4 regions of the Streptomyces sp. NPDC033178 genome follow, and region 1 is predicted to be linked to each of the others. Evidence: riboswitches for the same ligand, from Rfam matches in the RefSeq annotation. Region 1 holds a riboswitch; each other region holds the start of a gene.
What was found. Region 1 has a riboswitch for cobalamin ahead of ACZ5VQ_RS24735 (ABC transporter substrate-binding protein). Riboswitches for the same ligand answer to the same signal wherever they lie in the genome.
Positions count from the first base shown of each region.

Region 1 (3,201 bases):
TCCCGGATCGGGGTCAACTCCGAGCTGCCCCAGCCGAGATGGGACGCGACCACGGACCAGACGTCGCCGACCCGGATGTCCGCGGGGCCGATGGTGATCGCGACGGCGACGGACAGGAGGAGCAGGGCGACGCCCGCGGCGATGAGCAGTCCCAGGCGCGGCCGTGTCACCCGGCGAGCCCGAACTCCCGCAGGGCGGAGGCGACTTGCTCGACGCCCTCGACCGTGCGGATGGTCGGGTTCATCGCCTGCCCGCTGAGCAGGACGTACCGCTTCTTCTTTACTGCAGTCATGTTCTTGGTGACCGGGTCGGACTCCAGGAACTCGATCTTCTTCTTCGCGGACTCGGCGGTCTGCGACTTGCGCGTCAGGTCGCCGATGACGAGCACGTCGGGGTCGCGGTCGGCGACGGTCTCCCAGTTGATCTGGGGCCACTCCTCGTGCGTGTCGTCGAAGACGTTCTTCGCGCCGAGGGTCCGGGTGATGACGCCGGGAGCGCCGCAACAGCCCGCCATGTAGGGCGAGTCGGAGTTGGCGAACCAGTACAGGAGGGTGACGTCGGAGGCGTCGATCCCCGAAGTGGCCTTCTTCGTCCGCCGCTTGAGGTCTGCGACGAGCTGCTCGCCCCGCTTCTCGACGCCGAACACCTGGGCCAGGTCGCGCACTTCGCCGTAGACGGCGTCGATGCCGAGGGCCTTCTTCCGCGCGCCGTCGCCGCCCGAGTCGTTGTCCTTGCCGACGCAGTCGGAGGGCGAGACGTAGGCGGGCACGCCGAGCTTCTCGAACTGCTCCCGGGTGGCCACGCCGCCCTTGCCGAGTGTCGACACGAACGAGGCAGCGACGAAGTCGGGGTCGGCGTCCAGGACCCGTTCGAAGGAGGGGTTGTTGTCGGCGATCCGCTCCACCTTCGCGTTCGCCTTCTCCAGGCCCTTCATCACCGGGTCGGTCCAGGTGGCGGTGCCGGCCATGCGGTCGGCGAGGCCGAGCGAGAGCATGATCTCGGTGGTGCCCTGGTTGAGGGACACGGCCCGCTCGGGCGGAGACTCGACGCGTACGGTCTCGCCGCAGTTGTCGAGGGTGACGGCGGCCCCCGAGTCCGTGTCGGACGACGAGTCCCCCGAACCGCAGCCGGTCAGCAGGAGAGCCCCGGACAGGACCAGGGCAGCGGGACGGGCAGCAAGACGTGCTACGGGCACGGGAGTTCCTCAGGCGTCGAGGGCTCGAACGCGGAGCCCGGTCGTACGGTGCTCCCCCGTCGGCGCGTGACCGCGGAGGCCGCCAGCAGGTCTTCGGACTCGGGGTCACCCGGACGAGGCGCCTTCCCGGACCGTCATGCCGGTCCAGTGGCCGATGCCACGCCCGTCACCCTCACCGCTGCGCGTCAGCTCCGGATTCCCACCGGATTCCCTGACCCACGTACATGGGTTCGACTGGCCTCGGCAAGCTATCACGGCGGGTCTCGCGGACCGGCGGACGGACCGGCGGACAGACTGGCGGACAGACTGGCGGACAGACTGGCGGACAGATCGGCGAACGGATGGGCGGACGGACCGGCAGGGCGGGGCCCAGCAGCCGCTCCACCTGTTCCGGCGGTGTTCACGGCTACGCCACACCCCTGCCCACAGCCCTGCCCCCGCGGCCTGAATGAGTGGTTCCGCTAGCTGAGTCTCTCGGAGGCACCGGAGGGCCACCCCATGACCGGGATCGAAATGGCGGGTACCGCACCCACTCCCCCGCCCTCGTCCACACCCGCTTCCCCGTCACCGTCACCGCCCCCGTCCTCGTCCTCGTCCTCGCCCGCATCCTCGATCAACCGTCGCCGCTTTCTGCTCGCGTCCGGTGCCGTCGCGGCGGGAGCGACCGGAGGAGCGGCGGCCGTCCTCCCACGGCAGCGCCCGGCCCCCTCCGTGCAGCCCGCGTCGGAGAGTGCGGCCCCGCAGCCGGCCCCCGCCACCCGACGGCCGACGCCGCGACGCGCGGCCCCGTACGCGACGACCACCCTGGAGACGACGGCCCGCCTCGGAGGCCGCGCGCACGCCGGCACCTACCGACGGCTCGTCCCGGGCCCCGGCTGGCCCGTGGTCGTACGCGGAGACCTTGCGCCTGCCGCCACCGGCCGCCAGGACCGGCGTACACCCCTCGCGTGCTTCGTGCAGTTCACCGACCTCCACCTCACCGACGTGCAGAACCCGCTGCGCACCGAGTTCCTGCGGTCGCGCAAGCCTGCCGCGTGGCGAGCTCAGGAGGCGCTGACGGTGGCGGGGGCGGTGGCGCTCGTGGAGCAGGTGAACGCGCTCGGCGAGGGTCCGTACACCGGTCTCGCGCCCTCGTTCGTGATGACGACGGGCGACAACATCGACAACAACTCCGCGATCGAACTGGAGTGGTTCCTCACGCTGATGAGCGGCGGCAGGATCACGCCCAACACCGGGGATCCGTCGGCGTACGAAGGCGTCCAGAACTCCGGCCTGCCCCTCTACTGGCATCCGGACGACGCGGCCCTGCGCGACCTCGACAAGCGGCGCGGGCTGCCCCGCATCCCCGGCTTCCTCGACGCCGCGATACGGCCCGTGACCAGCCCGGGGCTCGACATCCCCTGGTACTCCACGGTCGGCAACCACGACGACATACCCGGCGGCTGTCTGTCACCCGCGCTGGGCGACTTCGCCGTCGGCTCCCGCAAGCTGCTGTCGGTCCCGGACACGGACGCGGCCGCCTACGCGAAGGCGCTGAACTCCGGCGACGACCCCAAGAGCGAGGTGCTCACGGCGATCCTGAAGCGGCACACGGCCTCGGCGCGGACCGTGACGGCCGACGAACGGCGCCGCCCGTGCACCCCGCACGACTACCTGGCCGCGCATCTCGACCCCGCGCGCACCGGCGCGGGCCCGGTCGGCCACGGCTACACGGAGAACAACCTCGACGGCGACCGGATGTACTACACCTTCCGGGTGGCCGAGAACGTCATCGGCATCAGCATCGACACGACGTACCGCAGCGGCCACTACGAGGGCTCGCTGGGCACCGATCAACTCCGCTGGCTGGAGCGGACGCTGGCCGCGCACAGCTCCCGGTCCTACGACGCCGACGGCCGTCTCGTACGCAACGCCGGGGCCGACGACGCCCACGTCCTGGTCTTCAGCCACCACCACAGCCCGAGCATGACCCGCCGCCCCGACGCCGCCCGTACGGAGGAGCCGCG
Region 1 is NZ_JBVIPT010000010.1:92,418-95,618, reverse strand. It holds gene ACZ5VQ_RS24740 (FecCD family ABC transporter permease) at 1-170, opposite strand, end outside; gene ACZ5VQ_RS24735 (ABC transporter substrate-binding protein) at 167-1,195, opposite strand; cobalamin riboswitch at 1,263-1,449, opposite strand; gene ACZ5VQ_RS24730 (TIGR03767 family metallophosphoesterase) at 1,694-3,201, shown strand, end outside.

Region 2 (3,201 bases), on a different contig from region 1:
ACGGCCCCGAGGGCCTCGGCCACGAGACACTCCCCGACTCGACCGCCGCACACCTGACGGAGTCCTCCGCACAGGCACTGCTGCGGCTCTCCCGGGAGCACGAGGGCGAGCTGACGGTGTGCGCCACCGGCCCGCTCACCAACGTGGCCATCGCGCTCCTGGAGGACCCGGCCTTCGCCCACCGAGTGAAGAAGTTCGTGTTCATGGGCGGCAACGCGCAGGTGCCCGGAAACATCACCCCGGTCGCCGAGTTCAACATGTGGGCGGACCCGGACGCCGCCGAGGTGGTGCTCTCCTCGGGCATCCCGTTCACCATGGTCGACCTGGACGCCTCGCACCGCTGGCTCTTCGGCCCCGCCGACCTCGCCGCGCTGGAGGCTGCGGGGGCGGGCACGGCGCTCGCGGCCCGGCTGCTGCGGTTCTACATCGACTCCTACCGCCGCCACGGCGGAGGCGACTCCTGCCCGCTGCACGACCCGCTCGCCGTGGGCGTGTGCGCGGACGAATCCTTCGTGACGCTCGCGGAGGGAGCCGTCGTCGTCGAGTGCGCCAGCGAACTCACCCGCGGCCAGACCGTGTTCGTCCCCGCGGCCGCCCAACGGAACTACTACACGGAGTCGCCCGCCCTGACCGCCCGCACCCGCCACACGGGCCGCGTGGCCCTCGGCCCGGGCCCACGCGACTTCACGAAGGACTTCGTCACGGCCCTGCCGCAGTGGCCGGCCGTGGGCTGAGCCCGCCCCCTCGGACGCCCCTGGCACCGGCGCGACGGCCCCGGCACCGGCACCGGTGCGCGAGAAACTCGGCGGCCCCTTGCCGTACCCCTCCGGCACACTGCCAAGCATGGACATCGTGATCAGACGGGCGAAGCCCGAGGAGTACGAGGCTGTGGGCGAGATCACCGCGCAGGCCTATCTCGGGGACGGGCTGCTCGACTTCGGGGAGAGCGACGAGTATCTGGGCGAGCTGCGGGACGTGGCGAAGCGGGCCGCCGCAGCGGACGTACTGGTGGCCGTGGTGGGGACAGGCGCGGGCGAGCGGGTCGTCGGCTGCGTGACCTTCGTCCCGTCCGGCGGTCCGATGGCCGACATCGCACGCGAGGGCGAGGCCGAGATACGGATGCTGGCGGTCGCGAAGGAGGCCCGCGGGCACGGCGCCGGAGAGGCTCTCGTGCGCGCCTGCGTCGACCGCGCCCGGGCCACGGACGGCTGCGTACGCCTCGTGCTGTCCACCCAGCGCACCATGCACAGCGCCCATCGCATCTACGGACGCCTCGGCTTCACCCGCGCCCCGGACCGCGACTGGAACCCGATCCCGGACCTCGACGACATCATGCTGCTCACCTACGAGTTGACGCTCTGACACATACCGATACACCCTCCGAAGCCGATACGACACACAACATGTGGGGGTGCTTCCCGAGCCCGGCACAAGATGTATGCTCATGCTCGTTGTCGCCGCAGGGGAATCCGGTGCAAATCCGGAACTGTCCCGCAACGGTGTACTTGTGCATGTCTGTCCCCAGGGGAGAGCCGTGCGCCTGGTCAGTCCGAGGACCTGCCGACAGCGTGCCCAGGCCACCCGGCCCGGGTGCCATGACGTCCGGGCCTCGCGGAGTGGGCCGGTGGACGCGGCGTACCGCTGCGCAGAGCGTGTACCCCCGTGTGCCCCGAACCCCTCTCCCCGCAGGCCCCGTGCCGAGCGAGGGAGAGCCCCACGTGACCATCGCGCCAGCCGATCCGGTCTCAGCGAAAGCGCCCCAGTACCAGCAGGACAGGGCCGAGGCCGACGGACCGGGAACCGTGTTGCTGCGGACCCTGACCGACCTCACCGCCGACCTTCCCGACGCCGATCCCGGCAGGGTCGCCGCCGCCGCGCTGCGCGGCCGGTCCTCCGTGGGGGCCGACGGGATCACCGCGGAGCTGCGCGAGCTGGCCACGGAGGCGGCCGCGGGCCTCATCTCCGAGGACCCCGTGTACTCGAAGCTGGCCGCCCGTCTGCTGACGATCGGCATCGCCGAGGAGGCCGCCTCGCAGGGGGTCAGGTCCTTCTCCGAGTCCGTCGCGGTCGGCCACCGCGAGGGCCTGATCGCCGACCGCACCGCCGAGTTCGTACGGACCCACGCGGCCCGTCTGGACGCGCTGATCGACCTCGAAGGGGACGACCGCTTCGGCTACTTCGGCCTGCGCACGCTGCACAGCCGGTATCTGCTGCGGCACCCGATCACGCGGTCCGTCATCGAGACGCCCCAGCACTTCATGCTGCGCGTGGCGAGCGGTCTCGCCGAGGACACCGTGCTCGATTCAAAAGCGGGGACCCGCGCCCTCGACGAAGTGGCCGCGCTGTACCGGCTGATGAGCCGCCTCGACTACCTGCCGTCCTCCCCCACGCTCTTCAACTCCGGTACGCGGCACCCCCAGATGTCGTCCTGCTACCTCCTCGACTCCCCGCTGGACGAGCTGGACTCCATCTACGACCGGTACCACCAGGTGGCCCGCCTCTCGAAGCACGCGGGCGGCATCGGCATCGCGTACTCCCGTGTCCGCTCGCGCGGTTCCCTGATCCGCGGGACGAACGGGCACTCCAACGGCATCGTCCCGTTCCTGAAGACGCTCGACGCCTCGGTCGCCGCCGTGAACCAGGGCGGCCGGCGCAAGGGCGCGGCCGCGGTCTACCTGGAGACCTGGCACTCCGACATCGAGGAGTTCCTGGAGCTGCGCGACAACACCGGTGAGGACGCCCGCCGTACGCACAACCTGAACCTCGCGCACTGGATCCCGGACGAGTTCATGCGCCGGGTGAACGAGGACCGCGTGTGGTCGCTGTTCTCGCCGTCGGACGTGCCCGAGCTGGTCGACCTGTGGGGCGAGGAGTTCGACGCCGCCTACCGCAAGGCGGAGGACCAGGGGCTCGCCAAGAAGACCATCCCGGCCCGCGATCTGTACGGCCGCATGATGCGCACCCTCGCGCAGACCGGCAACGGCTGGATGACCTTCAAGGACGCCGCCAACCGCACGGCCAACCAGACCGCGCTGCCCGGCCACACGGTCCACTCCTCCAACCTCTGCACGGAGATCCTGGAGGTCACGGACGACGGCGAGACGGCGGTCTGCAACCTCGGTTCGGTCAACCTCGGCGCGTTCGTGATCACGGCCCCCGGGGCCACCGAGGTCATCGACTGGGAGCGGCTGGACTCGACCG
Region 2 is NZ_JBVIPT010000002.1:530,700-533,900, reverse strand. It holds gene ACZ5VQ_RS06275 (nucleoside hydrolase) at 1-734, shown strand, start outside; gene ACZ5VQ_RS06270 (GNAT family N-acetyltransferase) at 844-1,362, shown strand; cobalamin riboswitch at 1,439-1,579, shown strand; gene ACZ5VQ_RS06265 (ribonucleoside-diphosphate reductase subunit alpha) at 1,719-3,201, shown strand, end outside.
Region 2: linked by a shared signal. The riboswitch ahead of ACZ5VQ_RS06265 (ribonucleoside-diphosphate reductase subunit alpha) and the one ahead of ACZ5VQ_RS24735 (ABC transporter substrate-binding protein) in region 1 are both predicted to bind cobalamin.

Region 3 (3,201 bases), on a different contig from region 1:
CAGATTGATCTCGGCGGGACTGCCCGCCCCCTCACAGATCACCGCGTCATACGTGCCCCGCAACTCGGCGAGGCACTCCAGCACGGTCCCGAGGAGCTGTTCCTGACGCCCGCCGTGATAGCCGCGGGCGCTCATCTCCCCGACGGGCCTGCCCATGAGGACGACCTGACTGCTCCGGTCGCTGCCCGGCTTGAGCAGTACGGGATTCATGAGCGCGGTGGGCTCCACGCGCGCGGCCTGTGCCTGCATGGCCTGCGCCCGCCCGATCTCGGCGCCCTCCCGCGTGACGAACGAATTGAGCGACATGTTCTGCGCCTTGAAGGGCGCCACCTTGACACCCTGCCGCACCAGCCACCGGCAGATCCCGGCCGTCACGACGCTCTTGCCCGCGTCGGAGGTGGTACCGGCGACGAGCAGCCCGCCACCCGTTCCCCCGCTCGTTCCCCGACTCATGACGTACGCCCCTTCGTGCGAAGGCTGTTGACGAGGAGCCGTCCGGCGACACTCACGCCGAGCGCGAGCAGGCCCACGCGCCGCGAGAGCCGCACGGCCCGCTCGATGTCCCCGACCTCCACGGCCCGCCCTTCACCGTTGAGTACGGGCCGGTGCTCGACCCTTCCCGCGTACGAGAGCGTCCCGCCCAGCCGCACGCCGAGCGCCCCGGCGAACGAGGCCTCGACGGGCCCGGCGTTGGGACTCGGGTGCTTGACGGCGTCGGCACGCCAGGCGCGTACGGCTCCGCGCGGATCGCTTCCCGTGACGGCCGCGAGGACGGCGGTGAGCCGCGCCCCGGGCCACCCCGCGACATCGTCGAGCCGCGCGGAAGCCCAGCCGTACCGCCGGTACTTGGCGGACCTGTGCCCGACCATGGCGTCGAGCGTGTTCACGGCACGGAAGCCGACGAGTCCCGGCACACCGGCCGCGGCACCCCACACGAGGGCGCCCACGACGGCGTCCGAGGTGTTCTCGGCGACGGACTCGACGACGGCCCGGGCGATCCCGTCGGCGTCCAGCGACTGCGGATCGCGCCCGCAGAGGTGGGGCAGCCGCTCCCGGGCCACCTCGATGTCCCCGGCGGCGAGCGCCCCGCCGATGGCCCGGGCCTCCCGCCCGAGCGAAGTCCCGCCGACGACGGACCAGGTGGCGGCGGCGGTCAGGGCGACGGAGGCGGCAGGAGAGGGACGCACGGAACGCCCGGCGAGCGCGGCGATCGAGGCGGCCCCGCCGACACACACGGCGGTGTGCAGAGCGCCCCACCCCCGGTGGTCCCGCCACAGCACCCGCTCCACGGCACCCGCGGCCCGTCCGAACGCGGCGACCGGATGCCCCCGGCGGGGATCGCCGAGCAGCAGGTCACCGAGGAGGCCGGCGGCGGCGCCGTACGCGAAGACGCGGTCGGCACGCATCGGTTCAGCCGACCGTCAGGTCGGGCACAACCGTCGCTGGAAAGGCAATTGGGCAGCCGCGCATGGCGATTTGTCCTCACTCAGGGTGTCCGCGCCCTGGTTCGACGAGACCGACGGCGAGAGTTCCTGGCTCCCGGGGTGTCGATTCCCCGGTAACAGTGGCGGGACCGCGCCGGATTCGCACCGGCTTCCTCTCCTGCCGCCGTACATGGCTCCGGCAGTCCACCACGCCCACGAACACCCGTCAACTTGCTGTTGACCTGCGACGGGAGAGTGTGCTGAGGCCCACACACGGACACGACTCCGCCCCGCCGACCGGGGGGTCGGCGGGGCGGAGCCGCGCGGGACGGAGGTGCCGGACGCGTCAGGCGACGATCAGATAGATCCCGTACGCCACCGCCGCCGCGCAGGCGGCGAAGCAGGCGTACGCGCCCGTGACCGCGAGGGTCGCGGTGTCGCCCTGGGCGGAGGCCGACTCGCGCTTGGAGAGGCCGACGATGCCGAGGGTGAAGAGGCCCACGAGGGCGACGGTGACGATGAGGCTGACTCCGAAGACGGAGCCGAGGGCTGCCCAGTCGATCTTCATGCTGTGGGTTCCTTACACCGTGGCCGTACGGGCGGGCTCGGTGGCGTCCGGGCCCGGGATGGTGGTTTTGAGGTCGTCGGCCGCGGCGACCGTGCCCGCCGGCGGCGGGGTGACGGCGGCGATGGCGGTGGTCACGACGCCGGCGGGCTCGCCGTTGACGTCGTTCACGTTGTCGACGGTGACGGGCTGGCGGCGGGAGAGCGTCCAGATGACCGCCGAGCCCGCGATCAGCAGCGCGCCGGTGAGGACGATGCCCCAGGTGCCCTGCTTGGTGAGGAACTCGGCGCCCGCGCCGACCAGACCGGCGGCGGGAAGCGTGAGGCCCCAGGCGACGAACATCCGGGTCGCGGTCGACCAGCGGACGACGCCCCCCTTGCGGCCGAGGCCCGAGCCCATCACGGCGCCGGAGCAGGACTGGGTGGTGGAGAGCGAGAAGCCGAGGTGCGAGGAGGCCAGGATGACCGTCGCGGCACTGGTCTGGGCGGCGAAACCCTGCGGCGGCGCGAGGTCGGTGAGGCCCTTGCCCATGGTGCGGATGATGCGCCAGCCGCCCAGGTAGGTGCCGAGCGCGATGGCGATACCGGCCGAGACGATGACCCACAGGGGAGGGTTCGACCCGGGCGCGAGCACACCGCCGGTGACCAGGGCGAGCGTGATGATGCCCATGGTCTTCTGCGCGTCGTTCGTGCCGTGGGCCAGCGAGACCAGGCCCGCGGAGGTGATCTGGCCCGCGCGGTAGCCCTTGGAGGTCGCCTGTTCACCGGCCTTGTTGCTGATGCGGTACGTCAGCCGGGTGGCGAGCATCGCGGCGAGGCCGGCCACCAGCGGCGCGGCGATCGCGGGGAGCAGGACCTTGGTGACGACGGTCGAACCGTTCACCGACGACCAGCCGGCCGACATGACCGCGGCGCCGATCAGGCCGCCGAACAGTGCGTGCGAGGAGCTGGAGGGCAGACCCAGGAGCCAGGTCAGCAGATTCCACAGAATGGCGCCGACGAGCGCCGCGAAGATCACTTCGGTGCGGATGCCCTCTTCGTTGATGATGCCGCCGGAGATCGTCTTGGCGACCTCCACGGAGAGGAACGCACCGACGAGGTTCAGCACGGCGGACATGGCCACCGCCGTCTTGGGCTTCAGGGCACCGGTCGAGATGGTCGTCGCCATCGCGTTGGCTGTGTCGTGGAAACCGTTCGTGAAATCGAACACGAG
Region 3 is NZ_JBVIPT010000005.1:455,218-458,418, forward strand. It holds gene ACZ5VQ_RS15620 (cobyric acid synthase) at 1-453, opposite strand, end outside; gene ACZ5VQ_RS15625 (cobalamin biosynthesis protein) at 450-1,406, opposite strand; cobalamin riboswitch at 1,505-1,648, opposite strand; gene ACZ5VQ_RS15630 (hypothetical protein) at 1,771-1,992, opposite strand; gene ACZ5VQ_RS15635 (inorganic phosphate transporter) at 2,005-3,201, opposite strand, start outside.
Region 3: linked by a shared signal. The riboswitch ahead of ACZ5VQ_RS15625 (cobalamin biosynthesis protein) and the one ahead of ACZ5VQ_RS24735 (ABC transporter substrate-binding protein) in region 1 are both predicted to bind cobalamin.

Region 4 (3,201 bases), on a different contig from region 1:
AGGTCGGCGCGGGCGACGCGCAGTTCGGCGGTCTGCGGGAAGGAGCCGATGGTGGTGGTCGGGAGGAGGGGCAGACTCAGGTGGGCGCGCTGTGCGGCGGCTCGTTCGCCGTACGGCTGGGAGCGGCGGGCGTCGGTGTCCGTGACCGCACCGACCCGCGCCCGTACGGCCGGGTCGCGGGTGATGGGCGAGTTCGCGCGGGAGGCCAGGGCGGCCCGGTTGGCGGCGAGTTCGCCGGTGATCGTGCCCGTCCCCTGGGCGAGCCCCCTGGCGAGGGTGACGACCTCGGCCGTCTTCTGCCGGGCGAAGGCGAGCCAGCGCAGGATCTGCGGCTCGATGTCCCGTTCGGCGGTGGCGTCGAGGGGCACGTGGAGCAGTGAGCAGGACGTGGCCACGTCGACCCGGTCGGCCAGCCCCAGCAGGGTGCCGAGCGTGGCGAGGGACTTGGTGAGGTCGTTGACCCAGATGTTGCGCCCGTTGACCACGCCCGCGACCAGGCGCTTGCCGGGCAGTCCGCCCACGGCGGCGAGCGCGTCCAGGTTGCCGGCGGCCGCCTCGGTGAAGTCGAGGGCGAGGCCGTCGACCGGGGCCTTGGCCAGCACCGGCAGGGCGTCGCCGAGCCGGTCGAAGTAGGAGGCGACCAGCAGCTTCGGACGGTCGGTGAGCGCGCCGAGGTCGCGGTAGGCGCGCGTGGCCGCGTTCAGTTCGGCGGGCGTACGGTCCTGGACCAGGGCCGGTTCGTCGAGCTGCACCCACTCCGCGCCCGCCGCCCGCAGATCGGAGAGGACCTCGGCGTACACCGGCAGCAGCCGGTCCAGCAGGGTCACCGGGTCGAAGTCCGCGGCCACACCGGGCGCGGGCTTGGCGAGCAGGAGATAGGTGACGGGTCCGACGAGGACCGGGCGGGCGGTGAGACCGAGCGCGAGTGCTTCGCGGAGCTCGGCGACCTGCTTGGCGGAATCGGCGGTGAAGACGCTGTCAGGGCCCAACTCCGGGACCAGGTAGTGGTAGTTGGTGTCGAACCACTTCGTCATCTCCAGCGGCGCCACGTCCTGGGTGCCGCGGGCCATCGCGAAGTAGCCGTCGAGCGCGTCGGCCTCGACCGAGGCGCGGTGGCGCCCGGGGATCGCGCCGACCATGACGCTGGTGTCCAGGACATGGTCGTAGTACGAGAAGTCGCCGGTCGGCACCTCGTGGATGCCGGCCTCGGCCAGCTGCCGCCAGTTGGTGCGGCGCAGTTCGGCGGCGGTGGCCCGGAGGGCGTCGGCGTCGACGCGGCCCTTCCAGTACCCCTCGATCGCCTTCTTCAGTTCCCGGCCCCTGCCCTGACGGGGGTAGCCGTACACGGTGGCCCGTGCCGCCGCGGCTGCGGACTTCGATGTCACGGAACTCTCCTTCGCGAGATGTCTCCCTGAGATCCCGGGACGGGACGTGGGCGCGAAGGGGTGACGAACCCGGCAGAGACACCTCTCGCGCGGCAAGGCGCGGTCGTCCGCCGGATATGTACGCCTGACCCGCCCACGAGGTCACCGGGATTGTCCGTACGCGATCGGTCACGTACGGGCAGATGGCAGGTCTTCGGACTCGCGAGCACGCCCTCCGTACGGAGGACACCTACTGGCCGTCGCTTCCCAGGCCCCCGCTTCTCGGGGCCCAGTGCGTATGACGGCGGTCGTTCCCGCTCACCGCTGCGGGGCAGTCCCGGATTCCCACCGGGTTCCCTCTTGCGACGCATCCCGCCTGGCGGACGGGGCGAACCAGCTGCACCGGTCAGCCTAGGGGTCGCGGCCTCACGACGTGGAACATTGCCCATATGCCGGACGGCTGTACGAGACACCGGGTCGTACGAGACACCGCCCAGGCCAACTGGACGGGCGCCGCCCCACTCCTGTGGCGCCGCCCGCCCCGGTCCCCCACTGCCACCGGCCCCTCAACCGGTGACGGGCCGGGCCCCTCAGCCCTGGGCATACACGGGGAACCCGCGGCCCGTCCTACGCGGTCCCGCTCACTCCGGTCCTGCCCGGTCCGACCCGGTCCCGCTCAGTCCGTCTCGCCGCCGAACGCCCGCAGGATGCGCTCGGCGGCGAGTGTGGCCGTCAACTCGCCGTCCCTGACCCGCTGTTCGAGACCGGGCCCGAGGGCGCGTACGGCGGGATCGGAGTGCAGGCGGCCGAGGAGTTCGTCGCGCACCATCGTCCAAGTCCAGTCGACCTGCTGGTCACGGCGTTTGGCGGCGAGGCGGCCGGTCGAGTCGAGCAGCGTACGGTGCTGTTCGAGACGCTCCCAGACCGTGTCCAGGCCGGTCGACTCACGGGCGCTGCAACTCAGCACCGGTGGCGTCCAGGCGGCGTCTGCGGGGTGCATCAACCGCAGCGCGCCCGCCAACTCCCTTGCCGCGCCCCGGGCTTCCCGCTCGTGCGGTCCGTCCGCCTTGTTGACGGCGATCACGTCGGCCAGCTCCAGGACACCCTTCTTGATGCCCTGCAACTGGTCCCCGGTCCGGGCGAGGGTGAGGAGCAGGAACGAGTCGACCATGTTCGCGACGGCGGTCTCGGACTGGCCGACGCCGACCGTTTCGACGAGGACGACGTCGTAACCGGCCGCCTCCATCACCACGATCGACTCCCGGGTCGCCTTGGCGACCCCGCCGAGCGTCCCGGCGGTGGGGGAGGGGCGAATGAAGGCCGCCGGGTCGACGGCCAGGCGTTCCATGCGCGTCTTGTCGCCCAGGATGGACCCGCCCGTCCGGCTCGACGACGGGTCGACGGCGAGCACGGCGACCCGGTACCCGAGCGAGGTGAGCAGCGTGCCGAACGCGTCGATGAACGTCGACTTGCCCACGCCCGGGACGCCGCTGATGCCGATCCGCCGCGCCCTCCCGCTGTGTGGCAGCAGCTCGGTCAGCAACTCCTGTGCCATCGCCCGGTGTTGGGGCCTCGTCGACTCGACGAGCGTGATGGCGCGCGCCACCAGCGCCCGCTTCCCGTCGAGTACGCCCTTCACATAGGTGTCGAGGTCGATCGCCATGGGGCTCAGAGGTCGTGGCCGAGGTCGGTGGCCAGACGCTCGACCAGGTCGTACGCCGCGTCCGGGATCACGGTCCCGGGCGGGAAGACGGCCGCCGCGCCCATCTCCACGAGCGTGGGCACGTCCTGCGGCGGAATCACCCCACCGACCACGATCATGATGTCCTCGCGCCCC
Region 4 is NZ_JBVIPT010000019.1:75,332-78,532, reverse strand. It holds gene metE (5-methyltetrahydropteroyltriglutamate--homocysteine S-methyltransferase) at 1-1,385, opposite strand, end outside; cobalamin riboswitch at 1,553-1,777, opposite strand; gene meaB (methylmalonyl Co-A mutase-associated GTPase MeaB) at 2,041-3,027, opposite strand; gene scpA (methylmalonyl-CoA mutase) at 3,033-3,201, opposite strand, start outside.
Region 4: linked by a shared signal. The riboswitch ahead of metE (5-methyltetrahydropteroyltriglutamate--homocysteine S-methyltransferase) and the one ahead of ACZ5VQ_RS24735 (ABC transporter substrate-binding protein) in region 1 are both predicted to bind cobalamin.